3 regions of the Paenibacillus sp. S-12 genome follow, and region 3 is predicted to be linked to each of the others. Evidence: predicted binding sites of a transcription regulator. Region 3 holds the regulator's gene; each other region holds the start of a gene.
The links. The regulator Rex, encoded in region 3, represses fermentation and respiration genes when NADH is low (regulators of the CRP and FNR family bind a similar motif). The targets are predictions, from matches to a motif close to TTGTGAAATATTTCACAA.
Positions count from the first base shown of each region.

Region 1: the regulator Rex is predicted to act here: its motif matches at 3,710-3,727, upstream of NO352_RS20560 (formate/nitrite transporter family protein).
Region 2: the regulator Rex is predicted to act here: its motif matches at 3,070-3,087, upstream of NO352_RS16065 (cytochrome ubiquinol oxidase subunit I).

Region 1 is NZ_JASIUF010000022.1:119,763-128,114, reverse strand. Features, by position in the region: gene NO352_RS20575 (ABC transporter ATP-binding protein) at 1-110, opposite strand, end outside; gene NO352_RS20570 (LytTR family transcriptional regulator DNA-binding domain-containing protein) at 369-1,628, opposite strand; purine riboswitch at 1,945-2,043, shown strand; gene NO352_RS20565 (NAD(P)/FAD-dependent oxidoreductase) at 2,143-3,579, shown strand; gene NO352_RS20560 (formate/nitrite transporter family protein) at 3,880-4,764, shown strand; gene NO352_RS20555 (beta-N-acetylhexosaminidase) at 5,014-6,924, shown strand; gene NO352_RS20550 (DMT family transporter) at 7,087-7,941, shown strand; gene NO352_RS20545 (FAD:protein FMN transferase) at 8,071-8,352, opposite strand, start outside.
Region 2 is NZ_JASIUF010000016.1:140,767-149,118, forward strand. Features, by position in the region: gene NO352_RS16055 (discoidin domain-containing protein) at 1-1,061, opposite strand, end outside; gene pdxR (MocR-like pyridoxine biosynthesis transcription factor PdxR) at 1,252-2,700, opposite strand; gene NO352_RS16065 (cytochrome ubiquinol oxidase subunit I) at 3,155-4,564, shown strand; gene cydB (cytochrome d ubiquinol oxidase subunit II) at 4,548-5,564, shown strand; gene NO352_RS16075 (LysR family transcriptional regulator) at 5,841-6,533, opposite strand; gene NO352_RS16080 (lipoate--protein ligase family protein) at 6,677-7,546, opposite strand; gene NO352_RS16085 (oxalate decarboxylase family bicupin) at 8,015-8,352, shown strand, end outside.
Region 3 is NZ_JASIUF010000012.1:298,809-307,160, reverse strand. Features, by position in the region: gene dinG (ATP-dependent DNA helicase DinG) at 1-2,493, shown strand, start outside; gene NO352_RS12425 (redox-sensing transcriptional repressor Rex) at 2,510-3,157, shown strand; gene NO352_RS12420 (amidohydrolase) at 3,154-4,464, shown strand; gene NO352_RS12415 (cell wall elongation regulator TseB-like domain-containing protein) at 4,480-5,004, shown strand; gene NO352_RS12410 (quinolinate synthase) at 5,231-5,794, shown strand; gene NO352_RS12405 (AAA family ATPase) at 5,766-7,286, shown strand; gene NO352_RS12400 (3-hydroxyacyl-CoA dehydrogenase family protein) at 7,418-8,290, shown strand; gene NO352_RS12395 (acetate kinase) at 8,287-8,352, shown strand, end outside.

The DNA.
Region 1 (8,352 bases), on a different contig from region 3:
CCGAGAAATCCAAAAATTTCGCCGCGCTGAATCGTAAAATCGATTGGCTTTATGGCTTGCTTGTTGCCGAATGTCTTGGTCATTGCTCTTACTTCAATAATTGGTTCCATGAGTCACCCTCGCTTTATCTAAATGATATTGTGTACGATTCGAATGTCAGTGCCCGCTGTTGCTCATTTGCGGTCGGTGCAGCTCATTGCTGCGCTGCCGTCCCTGTCGACATCCTTATCGTACTGTGAAAGGGTGATCGGCACCTCAAAAACCCCGCGAATAGCGCACTCCAGTGGTTGAATGGAGCGTTTCGCAGGGAGGATGGAACCGATTAGAGCTGATTTGATACGACGTTGCGGCTAAATGGAGCGGTCATCCTATCCGATTCCCATAATAGCCTTCATTTCTTCGTATTTATTCTTGGAGAGCGGCACCTTGCTCTTATTCTCATCATCAAGCACGAGGCTGTAGCTGTTGCGGGACCAAATAATGACTTCACGGACACGCTGCAAATTGACCAAGTAGGAGCGATGGCAGCGGAAAAATCCGAATGCCTTGAGCTTGCGCTCCAATTCTGTCAGCGTCATCGTGCAGGGCAGCGAACCGGAATGCATATGAAGCTGGGAAGCGCCATCTTGGCTTTCGATATAATTCAATTCAAGCGGATCAATAAGCACGATTTTGTCTTCAATACGTGCTGGAATTTTGTCAAAGCTAATTTGCGGGACGAAGCGTTTGCCTACTGCTGCCGAATCAAGCTCGTCTTCCTTTTCCTCAGGCTTCGCATTAGGAGCGTCCTCTTTATGTACAAGTTCGGCATCTTCTTCGCTTAGCTCAGTATCTGATGTGTCTAAAACTGCGGCTGTACTCTTGTGGCCTTCCTGAGCTATTTCTTCCAAGCCTGACTGCTGGGCGAGGTTGGCTTGTTCATCTACGTTAAGGGCCTCAACCTCGGATATTTGATTTACAGGCTCGTCCTCAATGATGACTGGCTTAAAGCCGACAGGCGTTAAGCGTACAACATGATTGGTCATTGTGAGCGCACTCTCCAAGGAAGGCACAGTCATGAAGATGGAAACGCCCTCCTCGCACATCGTGTTAATCCATTGACGGAGCAGGTAGCTGCTTTCCAAGTCCATATGGAATTCAGGATCCTCGATGATAATCAACTCTGGACGATGAGCTGCGGCTCGTGCTAGGTGGAATCGGCGCTGTTCGGGCAATGAGCATTTGCCTAGCGGCGTATTCATGCGCTCATACAAGCCGGTTAGCTTCAAGAGCTGTTCCAAGCGGTCTTTATGGTAGGCCCCATACATTTTCATAAAGAAGGTCAAGGCTTCCTTCGGTGTTAATCGTTCATATAAGGCTTCACTCTGCCGAATCAAGCCGATTTTAGTGGCGAGAGAAGCGAAGGAAAATGGAATGCCGCGCCATGTCACGCTTCCAGCCGAGGGCTTGGCTCTATTTATTAGTAAATCAATAATCAACTGTCCGGTGATATGGTTGCTTTGCACCGCAATGCACTGTCCCGGATTTATTTGTACGCTCAGCGCATCTAAAAGTGTGGAGTTGCCTTTTGTCATCGATAGTTTGTCAATAATCAGTCCATCCCCAGCGGGGGGTTCAAGCGCGTTCATACGCGTGCCTCCAATCGTATGCATGCCAATCTTTGTTGTGAGTTATATCATAGGTAAATCATATATCGATAACCTCATTTTGGGTAGATGCTGACTGTGAAGGGGGGGCAGTTTTGAATGCAGCAGGGAATAATGAAGCAAGTGGACAAAATAATAATGTTCGGAATTTGCTCTATTTATAATCGTGATTAGTAAATTATGATGTGGGATTAAAAATAATTAACGAACAATGGGCGTGAGTGTTGTTGACTTGTTCGTTAAATTTAGATACAATAAGGTTGCTCCCGCGGAAAGTGGAGAGCAAGGATTGATTGGCCATTATTTTGTTTATCCTGTTCGTATATCCCAGAGATAAGGTCTAGGGGTCTCTACCAGGAGCCGTAAATTCCTGACTACGATAGGTATGCTTTGGTATACCTGCACGTAACAGGATATTTTTTTTGCCCAAATAGGTGCAGGCTCATCGGATAAGAGATAAATAGACCGAAACATCGTGAGCATCGAGGAGGAAACAATGAGTAAATATGATGTAATTGTTGTAGGAGCAGGTCCGGCTGGTATTTTCACTTGTTATGAATTATCTTTGAAGGCTCCACATCTGAAAGTATTGCTCGTAGATAAGGGACATGATATTTATCGCCGCAACTGTCCGATTTTGGAGGAGAAAATCCAAAAGTGTCCTCCAGCGGCAGGAAAGAAGGATTTTGCCGGCTGTCTCCCAGCTTGTTCGATTACAAACGGCTTCGGTGGAGCAGGGGCATACAGTGATGGTAAATTTAACGTAACGACAGAATTTGGCGGCTGGCTGACTGATTATTTGCCGGCTTCACAAGTACTGGACTTGATCAAATATGTAGATGCAATCAACCTGGAGCATGGAGCTACAACGGATATTACCGATCCAACAACAGAAACGGTACGTCGTATTGAACAGCTGGGCTATTCTGCTGGCTTGAAGCTACTGCGCGCACAGGTGCGTCATTTGGGAACGGAACAGAACCTGGAGATTTTAAAATCCATTTATGAATATTTGAAGCCTCGCGTCGAAATGGCCTACAAAACAGAAGTCGCGGATCTGATTTCAGAGAAGCAGGATGGGCGCTATATTGTGAAGGGGATTGAGCTAAAGAGCGGTGAGAAGCATGAAGCTGATCAAGTGGTAATCGTGCCGGGACGTGACGGCTCAGCATGGTTGACGGAAATATTGAAAAAGCGCCGCTTGAAAATGTACAACAACCAAGTCGATGTTGGGGTGCGGGTAGAGACCTCCGATATCGTTATGCGCGAAATCAATGAACACCTGTATGAAGGGAAATTCGTGTTCAATACGTCTGTTGGCACACAGGTGCGTACCTTCTGCAGCAATCCGTCTGGCCATGTCGTGGTGGAGAACCACAGTGGCATCATGTGCGCGAACGGGCACTCCTTCAAGGATCCGAAGCTGGGCTCTGCAAACACGAATTTTGCGCTGCTTGTATCGCATAAGTTTACGGAGCCGTTCGATAAGCCGAATGAGTACGCTCGTGAAATCTGTAAGCGCGCGAACGATTTGTCCGGAGGCGGCATTATCGTCCAGAAGTACGGGGACATCATTCGTGGACGCCGCTCAACAGAAAAGCGCATCCAAGAAGGATTCCTGGAGCCTACCTTGAAAGAGGCCGTTGCTGGGGATTTGGGTCTTGTACTTCCATACAATACGATGAAGAGTCTCATTGAAATGGTTGAAGCGCTTGATCGCGTAACGCCGGGCATCGCTTCTGAGCACACGTTATTTTATGGAGTTGAGGCGAAATTCTACTCCGCTCGTCCAAAGCTGGATACGACATTGGAGTCGGAAATTGAAGGCTTATACTGCGGCGGAGACGGCGCTGGCATTACGCGCGGACTCGCACAGGCAGGTGCCGCAGGTGTACACATTGCACGCAGCATCGTTGCCAAACGCGGCGCGTAAATGCACGATGCCACTCAAGCCAATTCATAGGGGAGGGCCAGTGAGTCGAGACCTTGACTTGCTGGCTTTTTTTGTATGCTGTGCACCTATTTCCTTGTATACGCAAAATGGTCAATATTTGAAATATACTTTGTGATAAAATGCACAACATCATGGTGAGGGCTTCGTTACAATGAATTTGCAACCTGTTCAGTTGACATTCCAACCGGGGTGAATCGCATCTGGGTAGGTGCGAATGGAAAGCAGGCCTTGGGATGATCAGGCTTGCATCGGAATATGCACAAGCAGGAGGTTATGTCGATGTCAGGTTATTTGAAGCCGCAGCAAATTGCGGAAGCAACAGTGGAAACCGGAACGATCAAAGCGAGAAATCCTTTGTCTGCCATGCTGATCTTAGGTTTTCTTGCCGGGGCATTTATTGCGCTCGGTTATCTCTTATATATACGGGTGACGGCAGCCGCGCCCGCGGAATGGGGAAGTATTAATAGCTTGATTGGAGCAGCGTTGTTCCCCGTAGGGTTGATCCTTGTCTTATTAGCTGGCGGAGAGCTGTTGACCGGGAATATGATGGCCGTACCGCTCGCTCGAATGAAAGGCTGCATAACGACCGGAGAGGCCATCCGAAATATCGTGGTGATTACGTTTGCTAATTTCTTGGGGGCTTTGTTTGTAGCGTATTTCTTCGGTCATGTAGTGGGGCTTACGAGTTCTGGCCCATATTTGCAGAAGACAGTTGATGTAGCGGCTCATAAGCTGGATGAAAGCTTTATTCAGGCTTTTGTCAGCGGGATTGGCTGCAACTGGCTTGTTGCACTGGCGGTATGGTTGGCTTATGGGGCGAAGAGCTTCAGCGGAAAAATTATGGGCATTTGGTTCCCGACGATGGCTTTTGTAGCCATCGGGTTCCAACACGTTGTTGCCAATATGTTTGTCATTCCAGCAGCCATTTTTGAGGGGCATTTCAGCTGGGGGCAATATATGTCGAACTTCATTCCTGTCTGGCTGGGCAACTTGGCCGGAGGGGTTGTCTTTGTAGCAGGTGCTTACTATATGGTGTACTTGCGTTCGCAGCATGTGAACAACCAGAAGGTAACGAATGGGGCTTCCGAGCATCTGCATTCGAAGGATGCAGGTGCTGAAAGCAACGCGATGCCTTCGGGAGCGGCGAGCTCGCCTGTTCACTAACTGAGGCAGCAGCGCAGAACATTGGTATGTAAAGGTAGGCAAGATCGAGTCATGATTAGGCTCGGTCTTTTTTGTTTGCCGAAAACGCAGGTATGCTGCTCTTTATATAAATTCACGGGCTTGTCACCTCCATTACAGATAGATGTGGTAAACTACGGGTGACTAGTGTGCGCCATATATAGAAGAGAAGATAGCGATATCATGTCGTATCTGTAAGCGCATCCAACAACACGTGGGGAGGGATCTGCTGTGAAGTTACAGTTTATAGGCAGTGTCGAGCAACTATTGCCAGGGATCCAAGAATTGCAGTCGTTATTAAATATGGAAGCAGGTACAGAAGGTACTCTCGTACGAGTGGAGCAAGAGGAAGGGCCGCTTCGTGCCGCATGGGATGGAACAAAAGGGGTGATTCGCTATGAGGCGGACATTCATTTCTTCCGTGCGCTTGGCCTGTTCGTCGAGCAGCTTCGCAAAGGACAGCCGTTCGATATTACGGAGCACCCGCAATTTACGTATAACGGAACGATGATCGATGCATCTCGGAATGCGGTTCCGAATGTGCATATGATGAAGCAAACGCTGCGCTCAATGGCGCTGATGGGCTTGAATGGCGCAATGCTATATACCGAAGACACGTATGAAGTTCCAGGACGTCCGTATTTCGGATACATGCGCGGACGCTACTCAACTGAGGAGCTGTATGAAATTGATCAATATGCCGCCATGTTCGGTATTGAGGTAGTCGCTTGCATTCAGACGCTTGGCCATTTGGCGCAGGCGCTGAAGTGGGACTATGCGAACGAGATAAAGGATACGGAGGATGTCCTTCTCGTAGGCGAAGAGGAGACGTACCGTTTCATAGAGGATATGGTTGTAGCGGCAACGAAATCGCTTCGATCCAAGCGCATTCATATCGGGATGGATGAGGCGTTCGGTCTCGGTCTGGGCAAATATATGCACAAGCATGGCTTCCGTGAGCGTTTCGATATTATGAATGAGCATTTGGCTCGCGTCTTGGAGATTACGGGCAAGCACGGCTTGACTCCAATGATGTGGAGCGACATGTATTTCCATCTGCTTATGAAAAATGGCGGGCATTACTATGATCTTGACATTAACTTCACAAATGAGGTTGTTGATCAAATTCCGAAGGGTGTTCAGTTTGTCTATTGGGATTACTATCACGATGATCAAGGCTTCTATGAAGAGTTCATCGAGAAGCATCGCCAGCTTGGATCTGATCCAGTATTCGCAGGCGGCGTATGGGTATGGGGCGCTATGAGCCCGAACTATGGCAAGACGTGGCAGAATACGAATCCAGCCCTGCTCGCCTGCAAGTCGAAGGGGATTCAGGAAGTATTTGCGACAGCATGGGGCGACAATGGCCAGGAGACGAACCATATGACGATTCTCCCAGGCCTGCAGTTGTTCGCTGAGCATGGTTATACCGAAGGCGAAGTGGATGAAGTGAAGTTGAAGGAACGCTTCCAACTGTGCACAGGCCAGAGCTTCGATGATTACTGGCAATTGACTTATTTGGATGAGACTCCAGGTGTTACGGAAAATAATATGCACGGCTCGAATGGATCGAAGTTCCTGTTGTTCCAGGATGCGCTGCTCGGGCTGTTTGATATCTACCTTACAGAGGAGCTGGAAGCGAAGCTGCCGAAGCATTACAAGGAGTTGGCACAACGCCTTGCGGCTGCACGAGATAACACGACGGGCGATCATGCGCTCGTATTCGATATGTACGCAAAGCTGTCCGCGGCTGTCGGTGCAAAGTCGATGCTTGGTGTACAGGTGACCCGTGCATATCGGAATGGCGACAAGGAGGAACTGCGTCGCATCGCTACCGAAGTGATTCCTACGATTCGTCCGCTCGTGGATGAAGCGCGTAAGGCGCATCGGGCACTCTGGATGGCGACAAGCAAGCCATTCGGCTGGGAAGTGATCGATAGCCGCTACGGTACCGTAATGGCACGCCTGCAGTCGGCGGAAGAGCGCATCCTCGACTTTGTTGACGAACGTGTAGCTTGCTTGGAGGAGCTTGAGCAGGAGCGCCTTCCATTCTACAGTGATGATCCAGTCGGCGAGCATCGCGTAGCGCATCAGCCATTCTTCCATCGCATCGTGACCGGTACTGTATTCTCTGCCATTTAATAGATGAAGCATATGCTGTCATGCAGTTGAACATCGCAAGGAGGAGACTCTGCCTTATCTGGCATGGGTCTCCTCTTTGTTGGTTATGGGGACAGGAAAGATGTGGGTGAACTTATATATTAAGGGAAAATTAAACGAATCCTTTACAAAGGAGATGCTAAAGTGGCAATATACGGCCTCCTGTTGGTCATCGCCTCTGCCTTTGCACATGCCACCTGGAATATGTTCGCGAAGCGGAGCATTCATAAGGAATCTTTTTTATTTTGCTTGCACGGCTTGGCTGCAGTTGTGTTTATGCCGTTTTTTGTTCATGATCTGTTAGTTATGAATTGGTCATGGGAAAATGGGCTCCTATTATTCTTATCTCTGCTGCTTCAGGGAGTTTACCTGTGGCTCGTATCCAAGGCTTATCAGGTCGGCGATCTGTCCAAGGTCTATCCGATGATGCGAGGAACGGCTGCACTCATCGTACCTATTGTGAGCGTATTTCTGTACGATGAAAGCTTGTCTCTAATCGGCTGGCTTGGCTGGCTGCTGATTGTCGGAGGATTGTTTGCGCTCAGCGGCATGTTCTCCTCGAAGGAGCCGCGCAGCAGACTCTGGTGGCTAACCTTAGCAATTACGACCATCGTTGGGATGTGCACAGCCAGTTATACGCTGACTGATAAGATGGTGGTGGAGTTTTTCAGTCCCTTGGGACTGATTCAAATTTCGAACTTAGGCGCGCTTCTGTTCTTAGCACCTTCTGTCATACGTACGAAGCGGATACGCCATGAGTGGAAGGCAAATTGGCGTACGATTGTACTGGGCTCTATCATTTCGCCTGGTTCTTATTTATTGTTCTTGTTCGCAATGACACTGGGGCCGCTTGCCCATCTCGCTCCGATCCGCGAATTCAGCATTGTAATTGGAACAATGTTAGGTATCGTTGTACTGAAGGAGCAGCAGGGGTGGACGAGAATCGCGACATCGGCTGTTGTGGCATCCGGCATGGTCTTAATAAGCATGTGGGGATGAGGGTCGATCTGCCTGGTTGAATATCAGAGCATATGTTTGGAAAAAGCAAGCGCCCGCTATCTTGAATCGACTGCTAGGAGCAGGTTCGATTAAGGCAGCGGGCGTTCTATTTTTCCGATAAGTAGCTTATTAATTGACAATCTTATACTTGTCGTTCGTTAGCTCGAAGATTTCCTTAATGCCTGACGTACAGTACACCTTGTGGTCGGTCGTTATGAAGATGGCCTCGACATTCGGATCTTCTTCGACGAACTTCAAGCCCTTCTCCACGCCGAGGGCGAATAGGGAAGTGGACAGCGCATCGGCATCCGTCGAGCTGTTCGTCACAATCGTCACACTGCTGAGACCATTATCGACCGGATAGCCGGTAGCGGGATCAAGTATGTGATGATAATGCTTGCCGTTCTCTAC
Region 2 (8,352 bases), on a different contig from region 3:
GTTAATGTATAATTTCCTGAATCCCCATACCATTCGCGCAGAGAAGGAATCACTTCCGGCTCAGCATTGCGATCCGGCGTCTGCTTATGCAAGCCCGGAACGATTACAGGTACACTACCTGACAGCAGCTTCCGATCTGGATTGTTCTGCTCCTCCACTTGGATAATCAAATTCACCTTGGCATCTACAAGCGGTGTATGGATGTTGCCATCGCGATCAATGACCGGAAGTCTGTCGCTGCCAAATACGCTCACATTGTATCCTTCGGGCACTCCTGCAGCGGTCCAGTCAAGCTTCGTCTGTCCGGCCCGTACGGTTAGCGCAGCCGTCACCTTATCAATGACCGATTGCAGATCAGACAATTGATACACCTCAAATTCATAGAAAGAATAGCCGTACAGTGTACCTTCAACAGGCGCGCGCTTGACGCCCTGGAACTTCACATAACGTGCTTCGCGGACAGGAAAATCAACGATTTCCACACCGCCCTTGCATGGAATAATGCCGTCATTTTCTTTCACATTCGTCCATGTCTTGGCATCATCCGATACAAAAATCTTGTATGTATCAGCCGGAGTTTGCCAACGGATAACCACTCGATCGAACGATTTCTTCTCACCTAAATCTACATAAAACCATTGTTCATCTTCTTTTGCTGAAGACCATCTTGTATTCCCTTTACCGTCTACAGCCAGCTCAGATCCTAAATAATCCACTTCATTGCCAGAGGAAAACGCCGGCTTATGCAGCGCTAGATTCGTTCCGCTAAATGTAGCAGTTGCGAGAAGGCGGGCGGCTTCCTCATTTGTATCCCCATTTGGATCTGGAATGATATTGCCATCCTTATCATAAACGACATCAGTTACACTGGGTGGAGTACCATCCGCCTTATCTGGTACGGATATAACAGGGCCATCCGTTTTATATTCCACTTTCACGCCATCCTGCTCATTTGATTGAGCAAGCGCCTTGGCAGGCTGAACTACTGTAAGTGCAGAAGTCAAGACAACCATCAAACTGAGCAGCATAGAAATCGCTTTCAAATAAATGGATCGTTTCATTATTTCCCTCCATCTCTTCTCGTTATCAAAAATGTATGTTCGCTTTTTCCTCATCCCTCCACTCAACTGCGCTCTGCTTCGTAAACGCTTACTTTAATCTTGCCTCTCCATCATATTACAAAAAAATGCAATCAGAAAGGGGAAACTTTCCAACTGCATCTCTTTTTTTGAATTTTTTCTCCAACATGTATCATTTCATACGCTGCCGGGATGCTTTTAACGCTTGGGCAAATCGCGCTATCCCTAAGTCAATTTCATCCTCATGCGGTCTTGCATACGTAAACCGGACATACCCGGCTTTTGAGCCGTAAACCGTTCCGGGATAATATAATACCCCTTGCTTTACGCTTTCTTCTAGCAATAATGTATCATGGAATGGGGGGTTCACTTTACACCATAAGTGCAGCCCTCCTTGCGGAAGCGAATACGCCACCTCCCCCGGAAGTTCGCGCTGCAAAGCATCGATAAGCAAATTCCGCTTCTTGAGAAGCTCCTGCCGCAGCCGCACCAAGTGCTGGTCAAAATAAGCTTCTGACAGCAAGCGTGCAGCGATTCGCTGTGGCAGCACACTCATCCCGAAGTCGATTTGCTGACGTTCAGCAGCAAGCCGAGTGATGACTGACTGCGGGGCAACCATCCAACCAATCCGCAGGCCAGAGGCTACAATTTTGGATAATGAACCAATGTAAATGACGGTATTATTCGTATCTAGCGATTTAAGTGTCGGCGGCGGATTGCCTGTAAAGGAGGTCAGGCTGAACGGATCATCCTCCACTATCGGAATGCCTAAGCTGCCGCAAATCTCAAGCAACTGTTCCCGTCTAGAAGGATCAAGCACACGGCCCGTTGGATTATGATAATTCGGATTCACAAATATCATCCGTATGTTGTGCTCCCGATACAAGGACAATATCCCATCCGGACATATCCCCTTCTCATCTACAGGCAGCCGAAACAAGCGCAAGCCAGCCGCGTGGAACATAGGCAGAGAATTATAGTAGGAAGGATCCTCAATCGCAATCGCATCCCCTGGCTGAAGCAAACGGTGGGTGATTAAATACAGCGATTGATGAGATCCTGACGTAACCAAAATCGATGATTCCGTCGTTCGAATGCCGCGGTAATGATGCAAAAAGGAGGACAAAACCTCCCGCAGCGGCATATAGCCCTGCGAATGGTCATAGCTCATATCCTCGTGCAGCGGATGCTCGCTCAAAAGCATCCGCATTTCTTCATTTGGCGACAAATCGGGGGACAGTTCCCCGCTGGCAAAGTCAATGCAGCTGATGCCCGAATCCAATGCGGAACGAATAATTTGTGAGTACAGCGGATCAGGCTGGACCACCTTGCATCCATCTAAATACTGATGCCAATCTGGCGTTTGCTGAGAACCCGTTCCCCACATCGACTTACTTACTCGGGTACCGCTGCCGACCATGCTTTCGATAATGCCTGCAGCACGCAGCTCCTCATAGGCTTGAACGACAGTGCTTCGGTTCACATGTATTTGCTCGGCAAATTTACGTTCCGATGGTAGGATGCTTCCCGGAGAAAATTCACCGTTATAAATGCTGCGCTCGATATATGCGGCAATCTGCTGATAAAGCGGTTGTTTGCTGGAGCGATCCGGTTTCCACATGGAAAATACACCTCTCGCTTTCGTAGTCTGTGATTTTTATCACATTTAACTAAGTATATCATTACCCTCACCGCTCCCCCATGGCTTGATTTCATCGAAACGTTGTCAACTCTGTGTCAGTCTCTTGAACATGGATGATCTCCCCCTGCTGAAATGGATGGCGACATCCCATCCACTCTGCTCTATGATAAGGCTGAACATGTGAATGTATCTAAATCAGCCCACTCATACCGCATAACAGCGCTATGAGTCAGAAAATCGCGATGCACCTTATTGCGATGCACCTACAGCACCTACATCATATTTAGATGAATTGCCAAACACATTCAAACCGATGACAACCATTGTAAGCACACAGAGCATCCCATAACGTGAAGTTATTCACATTGTTTATTTCAAGCACGCAACCCATCCTACACGAACGAACATCGCTTTTTGCCAATAGGAGGCCTCTATGGATCAAGTCATTCTCGCGCGAATTCAATTCGCTTCAACAACGCTATTCCACTACATCTTCGTCCCGATGACGATCGGACTGGCGTTTTTAATCGCTGTATTGGAGACGCTCTATGTCCTCAAGGGTAAGGAGATTTACAAGCAAGCTGCCTTATTCTGGAGCAAATTATTTCTGATTAACTTCGCAGTCGGCGTCGTCACCGGCATTTTGCAGGAGTTCCAGTTCGGGATGAACTGGTCCAATTATTCCCGTTTCGTCGGAGACGTGTTCGGGCCATCGCTTGCCATTGAAGGGCTGCTCGCCTTCTTTATGGAATCCACCTTCATTGGCTTGTGGGTGTTCGGCTGGGAGCGCTTATCGAAGCGCGTTCATCTCGCTTGCATTTGGATCGTCTCGATCGGCACCGTATTGTCCGCGTTCTGGATCTTGACGGCCAACTCATTCATGCATGCGCCAGTCGGATATGAATTCAAAAACGGCCGGGCAGAGATGAGCGACTTCTTTGCGCTTATTACGAATCCGCAATTATGGCTGCAATTTCCGCATACGCTATTCGCTGCATTCGCAACCGGCGCCTTCTTTATGACAGGCGTCAGTGCATGGAAGCTGCTGCGTGGACACAATCCAGACATGTTCCGCCGTTCGTTCCGTGTCTCGATTACCGTTGCCTTGATTTCATCCGTCCTCGTTGCCTACATTGGGCATGCACAGGCGCAGCATCTGCTCGCTTCTCAGCCGATGAAGATGGCAGCAGCCGAGGCGCTCTGGGATACAAGCGAGGATCCAGCACCGTTCACTCTATTTGCCAACATAGATACGGAAAAGAAAGAGAATTCGTTCGATATCCAAGTACCCTATATGCTCAGTCTGCTATCGTATAACAAGCTTAGCGGCAGCGTGGAAGGGATGAATCAAATTCAAGCGCGCTATGAACAGAAGTACGGACCAGGAAATTATATTCCATCGGTCAAAATGACGTTCTGGAGCTTCCGCATGATGGTCGTAGCAGGAGGGCTCATGTGCCTTGTCGGCATCCTCGGACTCCTATTTTCCCGCAAAAAGATGCTAGAGCAGCGCCCCTGGTTCTTGAAGCTGATGGTCGGCATGATCGCCTTTCCGTTCCTCGCCAATTCGGCGGGATGGCTTATGGCCGAGATGGGTCGTCAGCCGTGGGTTGTGTTCGGAGTCATGCGCACAGAGGACGCCATATCGCCGACCGTTACGGCGGAAGAGCTGCTCTTCTCACTCATTGCTTTTACGACCATTTATGCGGTACTGGCCATTATCGACGCTGTTCTATTCGTCAAGGTAATTCGTAAAGATGAGCAGATGGAAAAACCGGAGGAAGAAGATATGAAGAATTACGATCCATTTGATAAGGAGGAAGCACATGCTATCGCTAAATGAGTTATGGTTCATACTCGTTACCATCTTATTCGTCGGATTTTTCTTCCTTGAAGGATTTGACTTCGGGGTAGGCATGGTCGCTAGGTTCCTCGGGAAGACGGATCATGAGCGGCGCATCATCATCAACACAATCGGCCCGTATTGGGACGCAAACGAGGTATGGTTAATTACGGCTGGAGGAGCTATGTTCGCTGCCTTTCCAGAATGGTATGCCACGTTGTTCAGCGGCTTCTATATTCCATTCGTCGTGCTGCTGTTGGCGCTTATCGCGCGCGGAGTAGCATTCGAATTTCGAGGTAAGATGGATTATGGCGCTTGGAAAAAAGCGTGGGATGCCGCGATATTCATCGGGAGTCTGCTGCCTCCGTTCCTGTTCGGCGTCGTATTTGCCAATATGATTCGCGGTGTGCCGATTGACGGCAGCAAGGAAATGGTCGGGAGTGTGCTTGATCTGCTGAACGGATATTCCCTCGCTGGCGGTGTGGCCGTAGTCATGGTGTGCATCCTGCACGGGCTCGTCTTCATTACACTGCGAACCACTGGCGAGCTGCGGGAGCGGGCACGGAAGGCAGCACGCGATGTCAGCCCGGCAGTTGTCGTCCTCCTGCTGCTGTTCGCCATGATGACGTATGTCAGCACCGATATTTATACGGTGCATGGCAGCGTATGGATTATCCTGCCTCTGTTAGCTGGTTGCGCGTTGATTCTAGCCATGTTGCTCATTAGACGGGAACGGGATGGCTTGGCGTTCGCCATGACGGGTGCCGTTATCATTCTATCAGCCGTGAGCATGTTCATCGGATTGTTCCCGCGGGTTATGGTCAGCTCGATCAGCCCTCAGTTCCATCTGACGATTATGAACGCCGCTTCCGGCGCTTACTCGCTAAAGGTGATGACGTATATCTCGTTGACAATTCTGCCGTTTGTGCTTGGATATCAAATTTGGAGCTACTACGTCTTCCGCAAGCGGATCGATGATAAGGAACATCTGGAATATTAATAGGATTTTCGAATCAATACGCAAAATAATGAGTATTTCACCAATTAATATAGGCTTGCTATACTCGAACCGTTACCTGAAAAGGAGGGGTTAGAATGAATTCGCGAAAGCTTGGTACAAGCGGATTATCCGTAAGCGAGATTGCTTTGGGAAATTGGATTACTCACGGCGCGCAAGTGGACGATCAGACAGCGCATGCTTGTGTACATTAGCAAATCGACCTTATACTTGACGGGCTTATTGAACGCGATTCGGGTAAAACCGGCTAATCACGGATTATTCATTTGTAGCTGCTGGACTTATGTCTTCCATAGTCTCAAGAAAGGCGGACAAGGCCCCCTTATCCGTATCGGTTCTCCAAGCGGCAATAAGGGGAACCGACGGTACACTTTCTTCAAATGGCCGGAATCCAACACCACTGCGCTGGAATACGGCAACCGAAGAAGGTGCGATGGAAACGCCGAAATTCGCAGCCACCAAATTTACAATGGTATACATTTGAATCGCTTCCTGTACAACATTCGGATAAACGCCGTGTTGTGCGCAAAAGCCCATGATGAGATCGTGAAAAGGAACGCCAAGATGACGCGGAGGCAAGATGAACGGCTCCAATTTTAACGAGCTGACGGACAAAATCTGCTGACTAGCCAAGGGATGCTGTTCGGGAAGTATGGCAATAAGAGATTCACTGGTGAAGGTTCGATAATCAATAGGCTTTGCACACTCGATGGAGCGAAGAAATCCGATGTGAATAGTTCCATCGAGCAAAGCCTGCCCTTGCTGGGCAGAGGTCATCTCACGCAAAGTAAGCTGTATTTGTGGGAAATTCCCCCGAAATGCTTGTATAAGATCAATCATTAGTCCGCCCGCAGGCGTAAGACGAACTTGCCTGGTATTGCGTTCCAATCGTTTTACGCCAATTTCTTTTTCAAGAGCTTGAATTTGTTGGCTGAGGGGAGGCTGTGACATATTCAATTTTTCCGCTGCACGGTTAAAATGAAAGCTCTTCCGCTACAGCAATAAAGTAATGCAATTTGCGTATGTCCATTCCTGCGCCCCTTTTCCAAATGGTCTCCTTAGATGTGGAGGATTCCACTCTTACCTATTTACGCTCAAGCTTTGATTCCGTAACGTTCACGCAATGTATGGATGACGTTATGCACTTGCTCTGACTCTGGGAGCCACAATCCTGAAGCCGCTTGTTCGAGACAACGCTCTGACTGGCGTTCCTGCACTACTTTCTTCACAGCATCTATAAAGACTTGCGCCGCCCCTATCCCAACATTGCTGCCGAGCGAAGCCAGCTCTTCGAGACTGCCTGTCTTATCTTCCGTCACAACAGGATGATCCGCTTGCAACACGCCCAACGCAGCACGCTCATAGAAGGAGCGGACGAGCTCAGCGCTCACTTTGCCCGAACCTTCGCATATGACGAATGCCTGCACGACAAAGGCATGAGCTTGACGCCGCTGCGCAATGCCGCAAAATTTGATGCCGCCTATGCTGAGATCATAATCGCCAGGGCAGTATGCGCCATCGATTTCACCCTTGTCGACCGTATAGCCCGTGTTCCGCAGAGCAAGCTTAATCAACTGATACATGCGCTCATAGTCCGAGCGGAAGCATTTGTCGCCCAGCCCTTCCTTTGGCAGGATCAATGAAATGTTCACAACGCCCAAATCGAGCGGTACGGCAGCCCCGCCCGTGCTGCGGACAGCCGTCGAGTAGCCAAGCGACTCCAGCCATTGCTGCGCTTCTGCGGCATGCGGCAGTCTGCTGTCGCGCAGCCCCATCACAAAGCCTCGCGGATGACGCCACAGATGACATACAGCGGGTCCTCCCTTGCCCGTATGTCTGCACAGCAGCTCGTCCAATGCAAAAGGATACAAAATGTCGGGCTCCTCCAGATGCTGCGTGCGATCCAGCAATAAAATATTGTCCAGTCCTTCTCCCTTCGTTAATGAAGTCGTACAATCCGCCATTTCTGCATCCCCCTTTAAATCATCAAAACCTGCCAAACCTTTATTATAATCGGATTCCGCCAAACTATATGTAGCTTAACACGGAATGAGTCCGTATGGAAAAATAAGAAGTCTCGCCGCTGATAACGTTCGTATCTGTTACATCAGCTAGCAACCTTCCGTCCTATATGTTTTTTTCACCAATTCTACCATGTTTTGATATTTGATATTGCCTCTGCTATGATAGAGACAGCCACCACGAATCTGGCATAAATAACCAGTCAAGGGGAGGGCATCATAATGATTGATTTCAAGCATCAATTTTTATTGATGAAACGTCGAAGGAATCAGTTCACTCCTGTTTAGGCCGTTGGTCTCGGAGTTACCGTTGCCGCCGGATCTAAATACTGCGCCTGTTGTGAGGTGTTCCCATTTTCGTTTTTCCACGAAAGCAAATCAGTTCATCTGAAATGAAGGGAGACGTTTACAATGGAACAGCTGAAAAATAAGATTCCACAACCAATTAGAGGCGATCAAGGAGCAACTGATGAAGGCCCAAGAAATATTGAACGCGATCTTCAAAATCCGGATTTGCTTGTTCCACCGGTAACCGATTCAGGCACAATTCCGAATTTGAAATTCTCTTTTTCTGATACCCATGTTCGTATTGAACGCGGCGGCTGGTCCCGTGAAGTGACAGTACGCGAATTGCCGGTCTCGACGACGCTTGCCGCTGTGAATATGCGATTGACTCCAGGGGGTGTCCGTGAACTTCATTGGCATAAAGAAGCCGAGTGGGCCTACATGTTAGGCGGAAGAGCACGCAT
Region 3 (8,352 bases):
CCTTCCTTTCAGCTTGGTTCTGTGTCGCATGAAATGGGTGTTGTTCATGACCGACCGCATCAAGCAGACAGTGATGCAAGAGCAACAGCAGATATATTTATACGCTGTCTAGAAGCGATTGACCAGTTGCCACTGTTAACGCTGCAGCGTGTAGTCGATGTATTCGGAGATCATGAGGAACGTGACTTGAAGTGGCTGCTGGCTGAGAAGCTTCAGGAGCGCGAGGTGTCCGATTGGACGGAAGAAGAAGGGTACCATCCGTTTCGGCAGTTGACATTGAAGCAGGCGGATTGGACAGAGACGGAACCGCCGCGTGACTCGTCAGCAGTGAATCCGCTTAAGGGGGTCACTTTCGCCCAATTCCTTGACCAGGTGAAGACGAATCTAGCCAACCGCTTGGATAATTATGAACCTCGCGAGTCGCAGGAACAGATGTTCAATGAAGTCATGGAATGTTTCGAGCAAGAACATCACCTGCTTATCGAAGCGGGTACAGGAACCGGAAAATCATTAGGATACTTGCTTCCAGCCATATATCAGAGTGTTTCTCAAGAAAGCAAAGTGATTGTTAGCACACACACAATCAATTTACAAGAACAGCTCAGACAACGTGATTTGCCGCTTTTGGAGAAGATTGTTCCGGTTCCGTTTAAGGCATCGGTATTAAAAGGCCGCAGTCACTATTTGTGTTTGAGAAAATTTGAACATAAAATAGGTAATAGGGAGTATGTACATGCTCGCGATGATAGTCTGACAGCTGCCCAAATGCTGGTGTGGCTCAGTGAGACCGAACATGGAGATGATGAAGAGCTGCACTTCGTTCATAAAGGTGCTGACTTCTGGGATACCGTTGCCAGTGATAGTGATTCTTGCTTGAATCGCGCATGTCCTTGGTTCCGTCGGTGCTTCTACCATCGGGCGAAGAATGATGCGAATTTATCAGACATTATCATCACGAACCACTCGTTATTATTTACGGATGTCATTGCAGAGCATCGTTTGCTTCCTGCCTACGAGCAGCTTGTTGTAGACGAAGCACACCACTTTGAAGAGACGGCCGGCAAACACCTAGGCATTCACTTGCAATATTTTTCACTCATTCATCCGTTGACCCAGTTGTTCAAGGATAGTAAAAACGGGGCGCTTGTGCTGCTGCAGCAGCGCCTTCGCTTGTCAGGCAATGAAAAGGCGCTTGTCTGGGCAGAAGGAATTGATAAGATGCTGACACAGCTCGTCGATGTCAAGGATCAGTGGGATCGCTTGCATGAGCAACTTTATCAGATGCTGCCTTCCATGAATGAAGCCGGTCAAGCGGAGGGCGGCCAAGCTGTGCTTAGGCTGCCGTCAGGTAATCGTCCTGAAGCCTGGAGCTCTATTGCGGAACTGGAAGGCGATATTCATACCCGCTTAAGCGACATTGTCCGTTCGGGGGAGAAGCTCGTTAACGAATGGAAGGATTACGATGATGACGAGGTTCAAGGCGTTACGGCAGACGTGACAGGTCTGTTCAAGGACATTGGGCAACTTCGTGATGAATTCCGGGAGTTTATGCAGGGCAAGGATGCGGATACGGTATATTGGATGGAAGGAAATCTCCAATATAAGCATAAATCGATGCAAATGTATGCCGTCCCTGTTGATGTGAGTGAGGCACTGAAGCGTTATTTCTTTGAGCCGAAGAAGAGTGTCATTCTGACATCAGCAACATTGTCTGTCGATAAATCGTTCCAGTTCGTGGCCGAACAATTGGGCTTGAAGGATGCAGAACGGGATGGGCGCTTGAACACTGTCATCCTTCCGTCACCATTTAACTACCGTGAACAAGCGCTTGTAGTCATTCCGCGTGACTTTCCGAGCGTAAAGGGGGCGTCAGACGCTAAGTTTAATATGACGCTGATGCAGTCACTGGCCGATGTAGCTAAGGTGACAGAGGGACGAATGCTTGTATTATTCACATCGTATCGCATGCTGCGGGATGTATATGAGCCGCTAAAGGAAGCGCTAAGCCTCCATGGCATTCAAGTGCTGGGACAAGGAATTGACAGCGGCAATCGAAGCAAGCTGACACGAAGGTTCCGAGAACAGCCGAACTCGGTGCTTCTTGGGACAAGCAGCTTTTGGGAAGGAGTAGATATTCCGGGAGATGCGCTGACCTGTCTGGCGATTGTACGACTTCCTTTCCAGCCGCCGAATCACCCGTTAGTGGAAGCAAAATGCGATCGCTTGAAGCGGATGAATCAAAATCCGTTCCGCAAATATTCTGTACCGCAGGCTGTTATCCGGTTCAAGCAGGGATTCGGTCGTCTCGTGCGCACAACGCAGGACAAAGGGATTGTAATCATTTATGACACCCGGGTTATTGAGACAAGCTATGGCAAACACTTTCTTTACTCGCTGCCTGGTCCAAAAATGGAGCATATGGCAACAGAACAACTTGTACCACGTATAGATACGTGGCTAGACCATAATCAAAGAGGTATTGGAGAGCGATGAGAGGAGCTTTTTTAGGATGAAAGCACTAAAAATATCAGAAGCTGTCGTTCGGCGCTTACCCGTATATTTACGTCACCTATTAGAATTGAAGCAGCGTGAAGTGCTCACAGTTTCATCTCAAGATTTGGGACAGAAGCTGAACTTGAATCCTGCCCAAATTCGAAAGGACTTGGCATACTTCGGCGACTTCGGCCGCAAGGGTATCGGGTATGATGTATCGTATCTTATTCAACAAATTCGGCATATTTTAAAACTCGATCAGGTAATACCTGTTGGACTTGTCGGCGCAGGTAAATTAGGGCACGCCCTTTGCAACTACACCGTATACTTGAAAGATAATATGAAAATTGTTGCTGTGTTCGATGCTCAGGAGTCCAAAATTAACACTGAGATTAACAATTTGAAAGTTCAGCCCATGTCTGATCTCATTCCTACGGTTCGTGAAAAGCAAATTCGCATCGGAATCATTACGGTGCCGGCTACGGAAGCACAGCATGTTGCGGATCAATTTGTAGAGGCCGGGGTAGAAGCCATTTTGAATTTCGCGCCTGTCATCTTGAGAGTGCCGCCGAATATTCGGGTTCATACAGCCGACTTCACGACGGACTTGTTCAGTTTGGCGTATTATTTATCTGATAATGGAAAGGAAGTACCTGCCGAATGACACATCGAATCATTATTAAAAACGGCATATTTGCCGACTTGTCTCCAACTGCGAAACAATCCTCCTTCCATGGATTCATGGTCGTGGAAAATGATCGCATCGTTCATCTGGGAGCTGATTTGCCTGAGCAATACACATCTGAAGGTGCAGAAATCATTGATGGCAAGGGATTGTTCTTTATTCCAGGACTTGTGAATACACATGGACATGCTGCGATGTCTTTGCTGCGCGGATATGGTGATGACCTTGCGCTTCAAACGTGGCTGCAGGAGAAAATGTGGCCGATGGAAGGTAAGTTTACGGCTACGGATGTGTACTGGGGAACGGCGTTGTCGGTTGTTGAAATGTTGAAGGGCGGTACGACAACATTTGTTGATATGTATGATTACATGGATGAAGTGGCAAAGGTAAGTGAGCAATCTGGAATCCGTGCATCACTCATGCGCGGAGCGATTGGCTTGTGTCCGGAGGATGTACAGCGGGAGAAGTTGAATGAAGCGATCCAGTTCGCGAAGGATTGGAACGGGAAGGCAAATGGCCGCATTCGTACACTGTTGGCGCCACATGCGCCGTATACTTGCCCGCCATCCTTTATCGAGAGCTTTGTTCAGGCTGCGCATGATTTAGATTTGCCGCTTCATACTCATATGTCAGAAACGAAAGCTGAAGTAGAGCAAAATGTGAAGGATTATGGAATGCGTCCGGTAGCGCATCTCGAGAAGCTTGGCTTCTTCTCACGTCCTTCCTTCGTCGCTCATGGTGTTCATCTGACAGATGAGGAAATAGAAACGCTTGCGAAATATAATGTGGCGGTGTCTCACAATCCAGGCAGCAACTTGAAGCTGGCGAGCGGCGTTGCTCGCGTAACTGAGCTGCTTCGTGCAGGTGTTGTAGTATCACTTGGTACCGACGGACCGGCAAGCAACAATAACCTTGATATGTTTGAAGAAATTCGACTCGCCGCCCTGATCCATAAAGGCGTGTCCGGTGATCCGACTGCTATTCCTGCAGCAGAGGCACTGCGCATGGGAACAATCTATGGTGCGAAGACAATTCGTGTTGACGATATTGGCGCGCTTGAAGTGGGAATGAAGGCTGACTTTGTTGCAGTTGATATTGATCAGCCTCACTTTATGCCTCATACGGATTTGGTATCCCATGTTGTATACTCGGCATCTGCCAAGGATGTCAAGCATGTATGGGTTGATGGAAAGCAGGTTGTGAAGAATGGCGAATGCCTGACGATGGATGAGGAACGAATCCTTCATGAGGCGCAGCAATGCTTTGAGAGCTTGCTTGCAAGATAGGCAGGAGGAGAGTTCATGCAGAGAAGACGCGTACGCCGGAGATCGCATTGGAAATGGCTGATACCGGTACTCGTTCTCTTGTTTCTAGTCGGATTGTTCTTCGCCTCTTATCAGTATGTGCAATATATTAATAAGGATGAGCGAGTAAAAGAAGCGGAAATTGTGAAACGGGCGAATGAGGCTGTTAAGCTTGCAAGTGTGACTGAAGTGGAGAAGGGGGTTTGGGATCAAGTTGTATATACGGTTCGGGGAACTGACGAGCAAGGTCAGGAACATATGATTTGGGTGCTCCCGGATAAGGTAAACCTAATGACTTCTGCAGAAGTAACCTCAAAGGAAACGATTGAGGGGAGAATTGAAGCGCAGTACCCGGATGCAGATGTGATCCGAATTACTCCTGCTTATAAGGATGATCAATATTTATGGCAGGCTTTAGTCAAACGAAAAGATGACCAAGGCGTTGTCCATTATTTCTATCATTTTTATACATTTGCTAACGGTTCGCCTACAGGTGATATTTATACGCTGCCTAATAAATAGCATATTCGACGAATGATCTTGAAGCGCTGCTGCTTCGTTTGTGCGTACATGAACACATGTACATCAGACGGAGGATGCAGCGCTTTTTTATTCCTGGAACAAGTTCGATGGCAATCATGGTACACTTTACATTCAGAGATAGTGCAGTATGTATGATATACTCATGATATATCAAAGAGAGAACATTAGGGGTATATAATATAGATTAGCAACAGGAGGTTTCAGCATGGCGAAAAAAATACGTATTGTTCCTACCTTGCTCATTATGTTGATTACAGCTGTTGCTTTGTTCGGTGGTTGGGCATTTTATGAACGCAGCTTCGTAAAGCAGCCTGTAGAGCGAGTGCTCAAGCAGCATGCTGAAATTACGCAGTATGATGTAAAGTGGGATCCCGATACATTGCAAGTAAAGCTGAAGACCAAGAACGGAACAAATATTAGCAGCTTGGTTGAACAAGTATCAGATGAATTGCAGCAAAATTCGAGCGGTAAGAAGATTCAACTCGAATATTGGAATGAGCAAAGCACGCCGAATATCGATCAATTATGGTCACGGGCCATGTTCGATGTAGCTGAGGCGATGGTTCATCAGAAGTATAGTGACATTCCCGTACGATTGAAGGAGCTTCAACAGCAGCACCCAGGCATTCAGATTCAAACCGAAATGGATGCTCGTTATGTCTATATTCAACTCAAGGATGGGCAAGGAAGCAAGACAATTTTGCTTCCATTGCAAGCATCGCCTGTGGGGGTGTGGCCTAATGAAAAAGCAACGGCAATCCGTTCGTAGTTGGGAATTGGCATTGGGGATTGTAATCCCAGCCATACTATTTATTAGCTATCTTGGTGTGAATATTTGGCCGATCGTAGCAGCCGCCGTCGCGATTACTGTTCTTCTGTTCTTTGTGAATCGGAGAGGGCAAGCAGGTATGACACGTTCATCCGGACGTGCAAAAGCAGGCCAAAGTCATATTAGTGCGATGAGTTTTGAGAAAATAGGCGGGCAGGACAGAGCAAAAAATGAATTAATTGAGGCGCTTGATTTCTTAGTACGACCTGATGATATTCGGAAGTTTGGGATTCGTCCGTTGAAGGGAATATTGTTGACAGGCCCTCCAGGAACGGGGAAAACATTGATGGCCAAGGCTTCTGCTCATTATGCAGATGCCGTGTTCATTGGCGTATCAGGCAGTGAGTTCGTCGAAATGTATGTCGGCGTAGGGGCTGGCCGTGTACGTGAACTGTTCAAGGAAGCAAGACAGCGCGCAGAGAAAGAGAAAAAGCAGAATGCAGTCATTTTCATTGATGAGATTGACGTCATTGGTGGTAAGCGTGAAGGCGGGCAGCAAAAAGAATACGATCAAACGCTAAATCAGCTGTTGACGGAAATGGATGGCTTATATACTGATGAAGAGCCACGCATTCTTGTGATGGCAGCAACGAACCGCAAGGAGATGCTGGACAGTGCACTGCTGCGACCTGGACGCTTTGACCGCCATATTCAAGTCGATATGCCGGATAAGAAAGGGCGCAAGCATATTTTGGAGCTGCACGCCGCTAACAAGCCGCTTGCGGAAGAGGTCAGTCTGGATCGAATCGCAGAGGAAACCTTTGGCTTCTCAGGCGCTCAATTAGAAAGCGTGCTTAATGAGGCTGCCATTTATGCGATGCGTCAACGGCAAGAATCCATTACGATGGAACATCTTTCCCTGGCGATTGATAAGGCGTTGCTAGGAGAGAAAAGCGACCGAGAGACAAATGAAGAGGAACGTCGTCGCGTGGCTATTCATGAGCTAGGCCATGCAATCACGGCAGAGCTTGTCCGACCGGAAAGCGTTTCACAGGTAGCTCTCAGCCCGCGCGGTCAAGCATTAGGGTACGTTCGACATCAGCCTCAAGGGGATCGTTACTTATATACGAAGCCGTTCCTTGAGGAGCAGATTATGATAGCGCTAGGCGGCTCGGTAGCAGAGGAGCTGTTCTACGGCAATCGCAGTACAGGCTCTCAGGGAGACTTCGATCAAGCACTCAATATCGTGGAGACGATGGTGAATGCTGGTTTAACTAATCTAGGCATCGTTCGATTGAAGCATCTCTCGCCAGATGTCTTGACAAATGAAACGCAGGCGATTATGGTAGATTTGACCTATCGAACGCGTGAATTGTTGGAGAAGCACCGGGATGCTTTTGAGCGATGTTTGCAACACCTTTTGGAAGAGGAATTAGTAAACGGAGATACGTTCCGGTGTCTATTATGTGACAAGAAACAATTACCAGCGTGAATTCACGCTGGTTTTTCTTTTTTGTTTCCATATTCATGATAAGATAAGGTGAGGTACCTATGCACTGATAACGAAACCATCATCTCGGGTACACTATGCAGAGCATAGCAACAGGAAAGGTGGAAGAAACCATGTTTTTCAAAAAGATCGGCGTCATCGGCGGCGGTACAATGGGCCAAGGCATTGCAGAAATGCTTGCTGTCAAAGGCTTGGACGTGCTGTTGGTGGAGCAATCGCCGGAGAAGCTGGACCACGCGTATGAAATGATTGAAACAAGCCTGGACAAGCAGCTTGAGAAATGGGCTATCACACAGGCGGAAAAAAAGTTAATTCTTTCGCGCATACATAAGGTGACGCATCTGGCGGAGCTGAGTGCATGCGATATGGTAATTGAGACTATATCTGAAGATCTGGAAGCGAAGAAATTGGTCTTTGCTGAACTGGATCGCGTATGCCCAAGCAACATTATTTTGGCAAGCAACACATCGACACTGTCCCTGACAGAAATGGCAAGCTCAACGAAGTATCCTGAGCGTGTTATTGGCATGCACTTTATTCATCCCGTTTCGAAGGTTGACCTTGTCGAAATTATCCGCGGGTTAAAAACCTCTGACGAAACATTCAATGAAACGAAGCGCTTCGTCGAAGAGGTTGTACAGAAAAAAGGAATCATGGTATTCGAGTCTCCGGGCTTCGTGACGTCTCGTTTGATCTGTCTTTTGATTAACGAGGCTTTGCACGTTCTGCAAGAGGGCGTAGCGTCTGCCGAAGATATCGACAATGCAATGAGAATCGGATATAATTTCCAATACGGGCCTCTTGAGATGGCAGACCGCTTTGGCTTGGATTCGATACTGGCTGCTATGGAACGCATGTTCCGCGAGTTCGGCGATATCAAATACCGTCCGTCCGTATTGTTGAAAAAGATGGTGCGCGCTGGCCACCTCGGCGTGAAATCGGGCGTCGGATTTTTCAAGTATGATAAGGATGGGGATAGACTATGAAAATACTCGTAATCAATGCAGGCAGCTCCTCACTCAAATATCAGCTATATGATATGAAGGAC